DNA from 2 places in the Limosilactobacillus vaginalis genome. Region 1 is predicted to be linked to the other one. Evidence: riboswitches for the same ligand, from Rfam matches in the RefSeq annotation. Region 1 holds a riboswitch; the other holds the start of a gene.

Region 1 (7,932 bases):
TTCTTCCTTTGGTGAATGCAGGTTAACTAATCGCCAGCGAGCCCAAGCATACCGAAGAATTAACATTATTAAGAAAAGCATTACCGAGAGACTAATTAGTTTTAAGAGGTTAGCTGGTGAAGTTCGTCCAATTACTTGGGGGATTAAGAGCCCTAAAAGAACAAAGACAATTCCATTGAGGGCGTCACTAATGATTGTCCAAATTGTCTTTGTTGCCATTTGAACTTTGGCGGAGGTTAGGCGTAACCGATCATAGAGGATACTATGAACAACCCCCGCGGAGACAACCGCTAAGATCCCGGAAAAATGGCATTCTTCAGCTAGCCAGTAAATAACAACCGGAGTCATAACGTTAATTGGGATCACAATTGAACCAATATCAACGTGTTGACTCATCAATTTCATTCGAAGAGTAATCAGAAGGTTGCCTAGGATTGCCCCGAAGATGATCCCACCGAAGAATACGTAAGAGAAATACCAAATTCCGTGGGCAAGTGAAAAGGTTCCAGAGGTAAAAGCGGCAAGTGCGAGGTCTAACAGTACGATTCCTGAAGCATCGTTAAAGAGGGATTCAACTTCCAAAGTCGTATTGACATTTTCAGGCATCATTACGTTAGTAGTTAACGATTTTACAGCAACGGCATCGGTTGGTGTAATAATTGCCGCTAGCATAAAGGCGAGGGGCAGAGTAAATAGCTTGGGAAAGGCTAAATGAAGGGTAGCACCGATAATAATTACCGCAACAAGCGCAAAACCGACACTTAGCGACAGGATATTTTTAACGTTTTTTGATAAAACCCTGAATGACTGATTTTGACCATCATTAAACATCAATGGGGCAATAACCGCCATCATGAATAATTCCGGATGCATTGTAAAATCAGTGGCAGTGGTTGGCAGGGATGCCATTAGAATCCCGGCCACAATCTGGTAGATTGATAACGGAATTTTCGGATAAATTAGGTGAATAATATTAGCGATAACGACGGCAGCCAGTAATAGAAAGATTGTAAAAATAATGTTCATTTACTTACTCAACTCCTTCTAAAAGACTGCTAAACTATTCACGACCCAGAAGAACCTTCACTGCCATTGCAATATTATAAATATAGAGGATTAACGCAATTAACAGGGCAAAAGTTAGTAGGATCCCGCTGAATGCGCCCAGATTAGCAATCATTGAATGCCAAGCTGCTACGCTAATAAATAGGAAGCAGAAGATAATGTATAGTAGTGGGAAAATTTGCGTCCAAAAGGCTAACTTAGCCTGGCGTTTAACCCAAGGATTATCGCTTCCGGCAACAATCCAGACAATTAGTGGAAAAATTACTGGAAGAAAAAGAATACTGAGGTACGAAAGGGCCCCAATGATTCGTTTGGATAAACTAATATCGTTATTCATAGTGAAAAAATCTCCAATCATTTTTCTTCATTATGCCTGATCTATTGCGGGAGTGCAATTAGCAGAACCTGGAGAATAATGATGCTAGTTATTAGGATTGCCCAATCAGACCAAGAAATAGGAATTCGGACAGCGAAAGTCCGTGGCTGCCCTTCACGAAAACCGTGAGTCTCCATTGCCTGAGCTAGTTGATCCGACCACCTAATGGCTGAAAGAATTGCTTTGAAGTAAAGAATTGGCGACCACCAATGAAGATTAATTCCGCGCATTCTTCCGGCAACCCTAATTGAAATAACGGTTCGTTTAATTCGTGGCAAAATATTTAACGCTGCTAAGGTACCATAGGCGAACTTACTGGGAAGATGACAGTTCTGTTCTAATGATCGCGCTAGGGTAAGTGTTGAGGTTGTGAAAGTCATTACTCCGCCAGCAAAAACATAAACGTAAAAGCGACTTACCATACTCCATCCAGTAAGCCAACTATGTCCTGGACCATATCCGCCAATAGTGATGAGAACCGCAAGCCCAGGGATTACGGGGATTAGCATTAGCCATATAAAGCGACGCCATGTTAGGTGGTGACAGAGGAGAACGACCAAAAGACAGACGATAAGGATTAGGTTTACATAGAGCTGATTTGTAAAGCTAATCTCGAGTGAAATAAGGAGAAGGAGGAGAAGTTTAATGCTGGGATTCATTTTGTGGCCCTCCTTGATATGAAAGCTGCTGATTAGTAAGACTAAGGTGATAATCAACCACGCTAGCTAAGTGATCTAATTGGTGACTCACAATTAGCAAGGTTTGTGGAAAGTGTTGCTTGCTCTGTTCAATAAGGGTCAGTAACTTCTGCAATGATTTATGGTCAAGGCCTGCAAATGGCTCGTCCATTAGCAAAATTTCCTGTCCCATTATTAGCATGACAAGGTTTTGAATAAGTTTTCGCTGGCCGCCACTCAGTGAATAAATAATTCTTTGACTAATATCAGGCAGACCGACCATTGCTAAAAGTTCCTTTGCTGTTTTGGAGGTTAAAAATGGGTTATGACCATTTTTGATGCTTAACATTAGTTCTTCACCGACAGTAACGTTTAGGAATTGTTGATTGGTTTCTTGGAAGATTAAACCGACTTTAGAATAATATTTCCCGGGGAATATTTTTTGAATGTTTTGATCCTTATACGTTATTTCTCCTTGGTAGGGAGTTAACTTAGCAATCGATTTAAGAAGAGTTGATTTTCCCGCACCGCTAGCACCAGTTAGTAAGGTAACTTTGTTTTGAATAATATTTAAGCTGGTGGGCTTAATAAGGGAAGTTTGATTACGACTTATAGCATAGTCTTTTAACTTCATAACGATATTAGCAGTTAGCGGGGGAATTTTGGTGATCAGCTTGCTACTATGCTGGTGGTTAGCATTTTCTAACAGTGTCAAGCTATTTTGCGGTGAAAGAAGTGTGGCTTTAGAGTCGTGGAACTGAACAACAAGCTGGCTAAAATTTTGGTAATTATGGAGATCGTGCTCGCTGATAATGATTGTTGTGCCATTTTCATTTTGAAGCTGGGTTAGTTTTTGAAGGAGAAACAGCCGGTTAGCTTCATCAATACTTGAAAAAGGTTCATCGAGTAAAATGATCTCTGCTTTCATTGCAATTGTAATTGCCAACGCAACCCGCTGTAATTGACCACCGGAAAGGGTAGTTAGTTTTTGCTGGGAAAGCTTTTCTAAACCAACAAAGGCCAGGGCATCCCTTGCCTGCTTGTTAATTTCTTCGTGAGGAATTTGAAGATTCTCTAGGGTAAATTCTAATTCATGTTGTGGGGTATCCATTGTGAATTGCATTGCTGGATCTTGAAAGAGCATCCCAATCCGTTGCCCATGGGGAATGATGACTTTCCCTAAACAGTTGCCACCGTATTTTGGAAGTAGGCCAGCGATCAACTTTAACAGGGTAGTTTTTCCACTGCCAACGGGTCCGCTGAAGATGATTGAAGTATGAAGTGGCAACTCAAGGGAGACGTCGTTAAGGATCGGCTGGTCACCTTTATATGAGAATGTCAGATGTTGAATAGCTATTGATTCCATTCATTCTACCTCGAAAGAACGTGACTTCTGTTTAACAGGTTAACGATGAGTTTAACGAGGACACCGGTGAAGAAAAACATTGATAGCCAGCGAACAATTAACATCACAATTAACATTGAAAATGGGAAATGGCTGTAACCATTCCGGAACCAATCCCAGGCAAATGTCAGAATCGTGGTAGTTGTTGCGGAGAGAAGTAATGTTACCCAATTGTATATTTTATAAAGCGTTAAGGTAAAACCAAGTTCGGTCCCGATTCCTTGAACCAGACCCGAGAGCAGGGTGGTTACGCCCCATTGATCACCGAGGAGCATTTCCACTACGGCACTGAGAAATTCACCGAGAAATGAGGCACCGGGAAGGCGGAGCATAAAACCAGCTAACGGGCCAGCCATACACCAAATCCCTAATGTAATATCGTTAGCCATTGGTCCATAGCCAAAGGGAGTCAAGGCAATTGTTAAACCGTTATAAAGCAGGCCAGTTGCTAAGTAGATTACTCCAAAAACGATTCCGATGATTGCTAAGAGAATAATATCTTTTAAGTGAAATTGATGAAACATAATGATTCCTTTCTTGGGGAAAGAAAAAGAACCGTGACAAAAAATGTCATGGTCCCTTAATTGGTTGATTAAAAACGCGCTTCCTTCGCTAGTATTATCTAGACAGGTTCAATGGGTCTAATCTCAGCCAAGTGGCACCCCAGACAAATGATTTTCTTTTGTTACTATCATACAACAAAAACAGATTCTTCGACAGTTAATTTAGTGATTGGCTAAAAGATTAGTCAGGTGGTTCATAAAGACGGGAACGAATCGTTCTTGGTTAACGTTAATTGCAACCTTAACATTTGGATGGGGTTCATTTAACCGCATCTTATCACCGATTGTCCGGGCATAATTATGTTCGCTAGTAATAACTTTCATTGGCAGAGCAAGGGTGGTTACAAATGATGGGTCAATTGCCACGCCGACTGCCAGCGGATCATGAATTGCACAGCCATGCTTATCGATCCCTAACCGATAGTAGGCATCAATGTAGAAATCAGTGAGTTCAGCATAGGCAATTCCAGCCGGTGTTCCCAAATTACGCCACTGCTGAGTTTCTTTTTTTGTGAGGAGTGTCCGCAAAGTAACGTCAAGGCCAACCATTGTGATTGGTAATTGACTGGTAAAGACCTCGTTAGCAGCTTCAGCGTCTTGATTAATATTGGCCTCAGCAACTTCACTAACATTTCCTTCGACTGTCAACGCCCCGCCCATTAGAGTAACATTACCGATTAAGCGACTGATCTGCGGATCCCGATGTAGTGCAGCAGCAAGGTTTGTCAATGGACCAGTCGGAACGACAATGAGGTCTTTACTGTACTGATGAGCCGCTTCAATGATAAAATCAACACCGTCTTTAGTTTGAACTTGGTGACGCGGTTCAGGAAGTGAAATATCACCGATTCCGTTATTTCCGTGAATCTCCTTGCTGACCTGCATGACTGTAAAATGATCAGTAGTGCTTGAGTGGCTAAGTCCCTTGAAAACGGGGATGTCTTGGCCGAGTAATTCAAGCAGCTGTAATGAGTTCTTAGCGGTTTGATCTAATAAGTTATTACCGTAAGAAGCAACAACTCCGATTAAGTCAATGTTGGGGTCAGCAATTGCATACGCAAGAGCTAACGCATCATCGACCCCTGTATCTAGATCCAGGATCATTTTTTTAGTGGCCATGATATTTTCCTCCAGTTAGCTAGTTTATGTTAATGATAGCTAAATGATGCTGGCCCCGCAATTTTAATTTCAGCAAAAATCAATTACAATAAGAAAAAAGAATAGAGAGGAGCCATGGCGAATGGCAAAAATGTATGACATTACAATTATTGGTGGCGGACCTGCAGGAATGTTTGCAGCCTTTTATTGTGGACTCCATGAATTAAACGCCCAATTGATCGAAAGCTTGCCCCAACTTGGCGGCCAAGTTAATGCTCTTTATCCGGAAAAACAAATCTGGGACGTTGCAGGACTTCCAGGAGTAACGGGACACGAATTAGTAAGTCAGCTGCAAAAGCAACTTGCGGTAGCTCCGGTTGACCAGTTTACAAATGAGACCGTTGAGGATGTTGTAAAGGAAGCAGACGGGACATTTACAGTTAAGAGTGCTGGCCGAGTTTCTCATTCCCGGGCAATTGTGATTGCCTTAGGAAATGGCGCATTTAAGCCCCGAAAATTGGCTCTTGATGGAGTAGATGAGGTTGAGGGCAACCAGCTTCACTACTTTGTTACTCACCGTGATGACTTTGCTGACAAACGAGTAGCGGTTTTGGGTGGCGGTAATTCAGCCATTGATATTGCATTAATGCTTGAGCCCATAGCTAAGCAGGTCTCGCTAGTTCACCGTCGAGATCAGTTCCGCGGGATGGAACATTCTGTTTCACTTTTAAAGCAATCAAGCGTGAACTTGGTTACACCGTTCTTACCAAAGGAACTTCAGGTGGAAGACGATCAATCCGTCACGTTGAAGTTAAAGAAGATGCGTAGTGATGAAATGACAAACTTGAACGTTGATCGGATTGTGGTTAACTATGGTTTTACGTCAAATAATGCGGCACTTGATCAATGGTCGCTTAATTTAGCTGCTGAGCGAAACCTGATTAAGGTTGATTCAACGATGCAAACAAATATTGAAAATGTTTATGCAATTGGGGATGGGATTACCTATCCTGGAAAGACAGCGTTAATTGCGACTGCTTTTGGTGAAGCTCCGACCGCAATCACGGCCCTTGCTAAGAAACTTTACCCGACTAAACGGCTAGCAACTCACAGTTCATCAATGAAGATTAGAAAGTAACTACTAATTTTAAGAACATTAAAATAGATCAAGAAATAATTTAAAAAGGTAACAGATGTTGAGAATAATCCAAAATTTAAAGAAAATCCCCCATGTGATGATTGCTAATTGAAAATGGCAAAGATCATAGATGATTATGAGAGAAATAAAGAGGATGTTTCCTCGCAGAATATCTTTTGACCATTTATGGGTGAGAATATATGTCCAAAGATTGTTAAAAAGGTTACTGATACTTTGCATAGAGCTGATCTCCAATTACATTAAGTTAGCACAAATCACCGCAACAATAAAAAAGAAAATTGCGGTAAGGTAGCTGATCTTCAAATTTTGACGCATTCTGTTACCTCTTATTATTCATTTAAAATACGATTGATTATCTAATAGTCTATAATATAATAGAAATGATTTTATTGGTAGTTGAATTAAAAGGGGTAAGGTAAAATTAATGAAAAGAAGTAGATACGTTATTTATGCGTTATTCTGCCTAATAATTGCTATTTTTGGTGTTCATTCAAGCTTAAAGACTAGTGCGAACGATCAGGGGAGCACGGCGGCCACTACTGTTACAAAAACAGTCGCTCAAAAGCAATCATCATCTAGTTCTAGCAGCCAGATGCGGACACCAATTGATTGGCGAAAGTCTTCTGAAACAAAGGCATACCCTGATCTGAGTAAGGTTAAGCACTTGTGGATCAAGGTCAATTTAAAGACTAACCGCACCTATTTATATGATGGTAATCATGTGATCTACACAATGTATTCAACCGGTGGGATTTATAAGAAAGATCCTAAAACAGGTAAAATGAAGAGTATGACACCAACGGGTACTTTTTATGTTCAACAGGAACGGGGAAATAGTTTTTACAATGCGCGATTAAAAGAAGGAGCTAATTACTATACTTCCTGGTTAAATCATGGAGAATACTTGTTCCACAGTGTTCCAACCAATGCGGACGGATCATACAATAAAAAAGAAGCTGCTAAATTAGGAAAATCCACGGGCTCGCATGGCTGTATTCGGTTATCAGTGGCAGATGCAAAGTGGATGGAAGAGAATTTGCCGGTGGGCACAAAAGTTGAAATAGTTGGTTAAATGCAGCTAATTGGAGAATAAAAATGAAAAAGGTTATCGCTTTTCTTTCGACATTGTTACTGATGATTTGTTGTGTGGTTGCAAGACCGCAAACAGCATCCGCTGCCCAAATGATCGATAGTCGATCGGCAATTATGATCGATGCTGATACGGGACAGATTATTTATCAGCAAAATAGTGAGGAAAAGCTACCGATTGCTTCAATTAGTAAGCTGTTAACGGTAAGCGTGATTGAAGATGAAATTAATCATCACCAGCTTTCATGGAATACCAAAGTAAAGATCAGTAAAAAGATCGCTGAGGTTTCTAATGATTCAAACTATTCTGCAATTGGGTTACAAGCTGGACAATCATACACGGTGCGAGAGCTTTTCAATGCAACTTTGATTAAATCTGCTGATGGGGCGGCCTTAGCATTAGCAACTGCCGATGGGAGCACCATCAAACAGTTTAACGAGAAAATGCAAAAGAAGGCTCGACAGATAGGAATTACCGATGCCACGATTGTTAATCCGGT
Region 2 (7,932 bases), 940 kb from region 1:
CCAAAATAACAACTGAAGTGGTCGAGGTACCTCTGGAGCAGCCATTTATCACTCACCTTCATACGGTTAATGCAATCCACGCAATCCGGGTGAAGGTAACCTTGAAAAACGGTATGATCGGTATCGGTGCCGCAACTCCGAATGAAGTGGTTACGGGTGATAATATTGACACCCTTAAGATAATTATTGAAGAGGTGATTGCACCGCGACTAATTGGCTCTTCCTTGGCTAATATTGAACCCCTGATGAAACGACTACATACTGCTGTGGTAGCAAATGGACCAGCAAAAGCTGCGGTTGATATTGCAATTTATGATCTGTTAACTCAAATCTACCATGTCTCACTTAATCATTTGCTTGGCGGAAGTAAGCAATCAATGGCGACCGACTATACTATCAGCATCGGTAAGCCAGCTGAAATGGTGGAACAGGCAAAGAAGACGGTTCAACGTGGGTTTACTGCACTAAAGATTAAACTTGGCGATCATTCCATTGACGAGGATGTGGAGAGTGTTAAGCAAATCGCTCAAGCTGTCGGATCGGACGTTGCATTACGTCTTGATGTTAATCAAGGGTGGAGTTATAAGCAAGCCTTGCTAGCTTTCAAAATGCTGGCTGACGCAAATTTAAACCTTGATTTTATTGAGCAGCCGCTTCCAGCAAATCAGTTACGTGATTTAGCCTTGCTCCGTCAGCAATCAACCATCCCGTTAATGCTGGATGAAAGTGTATTTACACCAGCGGATGCCTTACGGGTAATTAAAGATGGAGCAGCAGATTATGTTAACATTAAGTTAATGAAGTGTGGGGGAATCTACGAAGCAACTAAGATTAACCAGTTGTGTGAAAGTGCAGGGATTCTGTGCATGGTTGGTAGTATGATTGAGGCTCCTGAAAGTATTGCCGCTGCGGCAGCCTTTGCTAACGCTCACGCTAATGTTCGCTTTATTGATCTTGACTCAGTTTATATGATTAAGAATGATCTCGATTTGGGCGACCTTAAGCGGGTTGGGATCCATTTATGGCATGCTTGATTTGAAATTTCCTAGCATTATTTTATGATGCTGGGATTTTTCATTTTCCACATTACGACTAAATTCGTTATAATTAATGTATTACTTTTTTGAGGTTAAATATGAGTAAAATATACGCAGTTAGAAAAGGACGGCACCCAGGAATTTATCTTAGCTGGCCGGAATGTCAGCAAGAAATTAATGGTTATCCGGGTGCAGTGTATAAAAGCTTTTCCAACGAGTCATTGGCTAAAGAGTGGCTTGCTGGAGATAATAAAAGACAAACAAAAGATCATGCTGGCGGGCTGAACGATCCAGACATTATTTACCTGTATACAGATGGTGGTTCACGCAATCATGGCAATAAGCCGGGACAACACGTTAAGCAGACCGATAAGGCAGCTTGGGCGCTGCTGATTAGTAAGGGCGGTCAGCAATTTACCAAGACTGGTGGCGAGTTTGGTGCGACAAACAATCGGATGGAATTGATGGCGCTCCGGAATGCTCTCCAGATTTTAGTAAAGAACCGAAAACAAGAGGACCCAATTATTGCAGTTCTTGACTCACACTATGTCCTAGACCCGATCATGAAAGGCTGGCTTAATGGCTGGGCCCGTCGTGGTTGGCAGACTAGTAGTGGTTCACCAGTGGCTAATCAAGAGTTGTGGCAAGAGGTTATTCAATTACTACCACAGTTTAAGCAGCTACATTTTCAATGGACTAAGGGACATGCAAACAACCAAGGCAATGTTATTGTTGATCACTTATTAAACCAAACAATGGATCAAATGGGGGAAGAATAATGAAAATTGGAATTGATAAGATGGCATTTGCAACTACTGACGAGTATATTGATTTACGCGAGTTAGCTCGTGAACGGGGGGATGAGCCTGATAAGTACACGATTGGAATTGGTCAGGATCGGCAGGCAGTTGTTCCACCAACTCAAGATATTGTTACTTTAGGAGCAGCAGCTGCCAAGAAGCTTTTATCCAAAGATGACAAAAAACATCTTTCCACTGTGATTGTTGCTACTGAATCAGGGATTGATAATTCTAAAGCAAGTGCCATTTATATCAAACATCTTTTGGGACTGGATGATTTTACCCGTGCAGTTGAACTAAAGGAAGCCTGTTATTCGGCAACGGCAGGGATTCAGTTTGCTAAGGGATTAGTTGCGATGAATGCTCAGTCGACAGTCTTAGTAATTGCAGCTGATATTGCTCGTTATGGGTTGAAAACACCTGGTGAGGTTACCCAAGGGGCTGGGGCAATCGCAATGTTGATTTCTGCTGACCCTCACATCTTGACTCTTGAGGATACTACGGTTTCATATACAAAGGATGTTATGGATTTTTGGCGGCCACTTTACGCAACCGAAGCAAATGTGGATGGCAAATACTCGACTAATGTTTACGTTGACTTTTTCCTCCAATGCTGGCAACGCTATCAACAAATGACCGGACGCCAATTAGATGATTTTGCTGCCTTAACTTTCCATTTGCCATTTACCAAGATGGGGAAGAAGGCATTGGAGGTGCTTCTCAAGGACAATCAATCACCGGTTGCTGACAAAATGCGTGAGCAGCTGACCGCAAGTCAAAAGTACTGTCGTGAGGTAGGAAACCTCTATACTGGTTCACTTTACCTTGGAGTAATGTCATTGTTGCAAAATGGTCAGGTTAATCCTGGGGACCGGATTGGTCTTTTTAGTTACGGTTCCGGAGCAGAAGGTGAATTCTACAGTGGGATTCTTCAGCCTCACTTTGAAAAATACTTGAGTGACGTTAAGGATGATCTAGCAAATCGTCATCAGGTTTCAATTGCTGAATATGAGAAGCAGTTCAACTCACAGCTGGGGATGAACCAGGATGATGTTGAATTAGATTGGCAATCAGATCCAGCACTGTTTATATTAAAGGGTCAAAAGGAGCACAAACGGATTTATCAGGAAAAGAAATAAAGTGTTACAATATAATTAACACAAACGGGGAGCTTGTATAACAGGCTGAGAGGAAGATGTGATCTTCGACCCATGGGACCTGATTTGGATAATGCCAACGGAGGGAATTCGGTTAAGAATTTTAAAATCGATCAGGTAGGTGCCTGGTCGATTTTTCTTTATCAAGATCAAGTTTCGCTAATCAATAAAAGGATGGTGGAACTGATGCAACATAAGACATCACTAGTAGAAAACGGAATGATTTGGTGCGGCGCGGGAATATCAATTGCGGAGATCCTGACAGGAACTTACTTAGCACCATTGGGGATGGCCAAGGGAATAGTGGCCATTATCTTAGGTCATTTGATTGGCTGTGGGTTGCTGTTTCTTGCTGGAATAATCGGTGGCCAGTTGCGGATTAGTGCGATGGAATCGGTAAAAATCAGTTTTGGCCAATTTGGTGGAATCTTTTTTGCTAGTCTAAATGTTTTACAATTGATTGGCTGGACGGGAATCATGATTTATGATGGTTCGCTAGCGGCTAATGGTCTTTGGAAATTGGGCCGACCACTATGGTGCGGATTGATTGGCTTCCTAATCATAGTGTGGTTAATTATCGGGATTCGTCGCTTAAAATGGCTGAACACCGTTGCCTTAACTGCTTTATTACTTTTAACGGTTTGGTTGTGCTATTTAATCTTTGCTGAACCACATGTAAATAATCATTTAGGGGCATTATCATTTGGACAAGGATTAGAATTAGCCGTTTCGATGCCCCTATCCTGGCTTCCCTTAATTTCTGATTATACTTCGGCTGCCCAAAACCCGATCCAAGCGAGTGGAGTTAGTGCAATCACTTATGGTGTCATTAGCTGTTGGATGGCAATTGTCGGCCTTGGCGCAACCTTATTAACCGGGCAGACAGATATTGCTAAAATAATGGTTAGTGCTGGCGTTGGGATTAGTGGCCTGATTATTGTCCTCCTGTCAACAGTCACTACAACGTTTATGGATGCCTATTCTGCAGGAGTCTCTGCACAAACATTAAAGGTTAAGTGGTCTTCACGTTTAACAGCGATTATTGTAACTAGTATTGGTAGCCTTGGCGCAATCGTTTTGCCGATGGATAATTTTAGTAACTTTCTTTACATTATTAGCTCAGTCTTTACTCCAATGATTGCGATTCAGATTATGGATCGATTTGTTCTTCGCCTTAACAATAAGGATCGTTGGATTAGTTGGAATCATTTTGCCTTATGGCTAGTTGGTTTTATAGTATACCGCTGCTTGATGTTAGTAGATCTTCCCGTAGGAAATACGTTGCCTGATATTTTGATTGTGATCTTTTTGGTGTGGATTGTCGATCACAAAAAAGGCAGGAATGAACAAAATTATTAGTTCATTCCTACCCTCAATAAAGAAACATTGCTAATTAAAGGGAAGTTTAGAAAATGTGGTCACGGTATAGACCAATAACCTTACCAAGGATAGTAACGTTATCCAGATAAATGGGCGCCATCGCATCGTTCTCAGGTTGAAGCCGGAAGCGGTGGTTTTCTGGTTCTTTATAGAACCGTTTGCAAGTAGCTTCATTATCACTTGTCATTGCAATTACAATCTCGCCATCTTTAGCGGTTGATTGCTTACGAACGATTACGTCATCACCATCAAGAATTCCGGCTTTGATCATACTGGTGCCGTGAATTTTTAACATGAATAATCCAGAGGCATCTTTAATTGAAGGTGGTAAAGGAAAATAATCTGTAGTGTCTTCTACCGCTAAAATAGGCTGCCCTGCGGTAACAACACCGATCATTGGGATCTCTTTTTGCTCTGGTTCAATTCCCAGGAGATCTAATCCCTGTTTAGTAATCTCAAGTGCCCGTGGCTTGGAGGGATCCTTTTGTAAGTAGCCTTCCTTGATTAGATTGTTTAGGTGAGAATGAACAGTGGAGGTTGAGGAAAGCCCAACGATTCCGCAGATTTCACGGACTGTTGGTGGGTACCCGTGATCCTTAACGTGTTTATAAATGCAACTTAATACGGCAATTTGTTTTTGACTTGCTGCTTTTGCCATTTTGACACCTCATTTGGCTAGATTATTATTAAGTCTAGAATATCATAGTAATCGTCAACTTTCAAACGTACGTTCGCGGAGAAGTTAGTACATATCTTGAAAATAGTTATTAAGTTAGCTAAGATCAAGATAAATAGTTAAATTAAGGATATCTGAAAGGTGAGGAGATAATTATGGCTGAATCTACAGACCAAGAAAAATTATTAAAGCGAATTAACGAACTCGCTCATAAAAATAAGGAAGAAGGACTAACAGAGGCCGAAACTAAGGAACGAGCAAAGCTACGGAAAGAGTACCTTAAGAACTTCCGTGAAGCAATGCGGAGTAATATCGAAATGATGCGAATCTTTGATGATAATGGTAAAGAGGTTACTCCAGAGAAGGTTCGTGAAATTCAACGGAAAAAGGGATTACGTGATGATTAACCTTGTTTAGCCCTTTTCAATTCGACTACTTTCGTGTACTATTGAACAGTAACTAAAAAAGGAGGAAAGTAGTTGTGGCATTAACAATTTCATTGGTAATCCTCGCCTTACTAATCGGTTTAGTTGGCGGTTTCTTTGGTGCTCGTCGTTACATGGAAAACTATCTCCGCAATAATCCACCTATTAGTGAAGAAATGTTGCGGACGATGATGTTGCAAATGGGCCAAAAGCCATCTAGTCGAAAGTTACATCAAATGATGCAAACCATGAAGGCACAAGCCAAAAAAGCAAATAAGTAATCTTAAATAAAAAAGAAACCGGAAATTTAATTTCCGGTTTCTTTTTCTTTAGAAATCATCGTCTTTTGGTTTAGGCGGCATGATGTATTTATAATTAGGATTGATTTGGTGATCTAACTCATCAAATGATTGCTGCATTTCACTCTCTAATTTAGCTTGACTTTCTTCGTCGAGTTTGTTCTTCCGGTCAATATAAATTGGCTTTCCAAAGGCAATGTGACGGGGATGCCGTTTGAATAATTCGCTAAATTTGAGAGGCCCTTGATACACTGCAGGAACTAGCGGAACGTTTGCTAATTTGGCAATTAATGTTGCACCGCCCTTTAATTTACTGGAATAACGAGAGCCTGATGGAAAAATAATTGTTGATAGATCAGTTTTTCGTAAGATTTGCACTGGCTTTTTTATTGCTGAAGGGCCAGGATGCTTGCGGTCAACCGGGAAGGCATTTAACTTTTTTAAAAAGTAAGCAGCAATTGGGTTCTTAAATAACTCTTTCTTTGCCATAAAGCTAAATTTTTTGGGGTAGATCGCAAGAGCAATTAAAACCGGATCCATCCATGTCCGATGGGGAGCAACAATGATATAATTGCCGTCAGGTATATTTTCTTTATTATAAATTTTTGCTTTGCCATTGATTAGGTTTAAGAATGGTTGAACAATGGCAATAAGAAATGAATATAGCATAAAATCATCCAATCTAATCTGTATAATAACTGGCATTATTATGACTAAAAAAGTAACTCCTTGCAAGTCTAAAAGAGGTGAATAATAAATGGACGATGAGAATTTATTAAAGACAGACGAACGAATTGACCAACTATATAGTCAGGATGTTCAAATTATCCAGAATCCCCATTGCTTTGCTTTTTCTCTTGACGCGGTCTTGCTAGCTGACTTTGTTCGTCCTAATAAGAAGCGCCAGGCAAAAATTGTTGATCTTTGTGCTGGTAACGGTGCTATTGGCCTTTTTCTTCATAATAAGCTTGGTGGCCATTTTACAGAGGTCGAGTTGCAGAAACCAATTGCCAATATGGCAGAACGAACAATTAAGCTGAACCATCTTGAGGAACGCTATGATGTCTTAAATATGGACATTAAAGATATTTACAATAAAATTCCTAAGGATTCTGCGGATATCGTCTTGTGCAACCCGCCATATTTTCCTAACAACGAACATAGCAAAAAGAACCCTAATCGAGCTTTAGCGATTGCACGTCACGAAATCACAACTAACTTAACAATGGTTGTTGAAAAGATGAGTGGTTTATTGAAAATGAATGGTCGGGGATACCTGGTTCATAGGCCAGATCGCTTAGCGGAAATTTTGACTGAATTAACTAGCCACCGACTTGCACCCAAGCGAATTCGCTTTATTCACCCAAAGCCAGATCGGGAAGCTAATATCGTCTTAATTGAAGTAATTAAAGATGGTGGAACTGGTGGAATTCGGATTGTTCCACCATTAGTAGTTAACCAAGCCAATGGCGAATATGGGGCTGAGGTGCAACAATTACTATATGGAGACAAAAAGTAAACATTATTATATATACGTTCTTCACTGTGCTGATGAAAGTCTTTATTGCGGCTTTACCACTAACGTACAGAAGCGGTTCAATACTCATCAATCTTATAAGGGGGCTAAATATACCCGTGTAAAATCACGGCACCCGCTCCGATTGATGTATTGGTGCGAATACCCAACAAAGCATAAGGCGTTAAGTGCTGAATACCGTTTTAAGCACCAAAGCAGACGACAAAAGGAACGCTACCTCCATATAAGAGGAATTAAGATTTAAATTAATTCATTAAGTTAAGGATAAATGCTTGTCAGATGAGATGCTTTTTTGTATACTATATTTCGGTGTTAAACGCCAATTTCACACCCAATAGGATGGTGGCCAATGTGCTAATTTAGTTTGGCTGCCAGATGATTATTGGGGAGGAAAAAACATTTTGGAGGTACATATTTTATGTCTGTTGTTACTATGAAGCAATTGCTTGAAGCAGGTGTTCACTTCGGTCACCAAACTCGCCGTTGGAACCCAAAGATGGAAGAATACATCTTTACTGAACGTAACGGTATCTACATCATTGACTTACAAAAGACTGTTAAGTTAATCGATACTGCTTACAACTACATGAAGGATGTTGCTGCTGACGGCGGTGTTGTTCT

The links. A riboswitch is a leader RNA that binds a small molecule or an ion and turns the genes downstream of it on or off. The one in region 1 is predicted to bind thiamine pyrophosphate.
Region 2: it holds a riboswitch for thiamine pyrophosphate, as region 1 does, so the genes downstream of both, cytX (putative hydroxymethylpyrimidine transporter CytX) here and N4627_RS08435 (ECF transporter S component) in region 1, are expected to answer to the same signal.

The regions. Positions count from the first base shown of each region.
Region 1 is NZ_CP104399.1:1,723,217-1,731,148, reverse strand. It holds gene N4627_RS08455 (cation:proton antiporter) at 1-1,026, opposite strand, end outside; gene N4627_RS08450 (DUF4870 domain-containing protein) at 1,061-1,402, opposite strand; gene N4627_RS08445 (energy-coupling factor transporter transmembrane component T family protein) at 1,444-2,100, opposite strand; gene N4627_RS08440 (ABC transporter ATP-binding protein) at 2,084-3,484, opposite strand; gene N4627_RS08435 (ECF transporter S component) at 3,490-4,047, opposite strand; TPP riboswitch at 4,110-4,199, opposite strand; gene N4627_RS08430 (nucleoside hydrolase) at 4,249-5,205, opposite strand; gene N4627_RS08425 (NAD(P)/FAD-dependent oxidoreductase) at 5,327-6,322, shown strand; gene N4627_RS08420 (L,D-transpeptidase) at 6,768-7,415, shown strand; gene N4627_RS08415 (D-alanyl-D-alanine carboxypeptidase family protein) at 7,439-7,932, shown strand, end outside.
Region 2 is NZ_CP104399.1:778,443-786,374, forward strand. It holds gene N4627_RS03810 (dipeptide epimerase) at 1-1,034, shown strand, start outside; gene N4627_RS03815 (ribonuclease H family protein) at 1,136-1,816, shown strand; gene N4627_RS03820 (hydroxymethylglutaryl-CoA synthase) at 1,816-2,976, shown strand; TPP riboswitch at 2,992-3,100, shown strand; gene cytX (putative hydroxymethylpyrimidine transporter CytX) at 3,181-4,353, shown strand; gene lexA (transcriptional repressor LexA) at 4,400-5,032, opposite strand; gene N4627_RS03835 (DUF896 domain-containing protein) at 5,206-5,457, shown strand; gene N4627_RS03840 (YneF family protein) at 5,532-5,756, shown strand; gene N4627_RS03845 (lysophospholipid acyltransferase family protein) at 5,805-6,443, opposite strand; gene N4627_RS03850 (tRNA1(Val) (adenine(37)-N6)-methyltransferase) at 6,532-7,293, shown strand; gene N4627_RS03855 (GIY-YIG nuclease family protein) at 7,277-7,555, shown strand; gene rpsB (30S ribosomal protein S2) at 7,730-7,932, shown strand, end outside.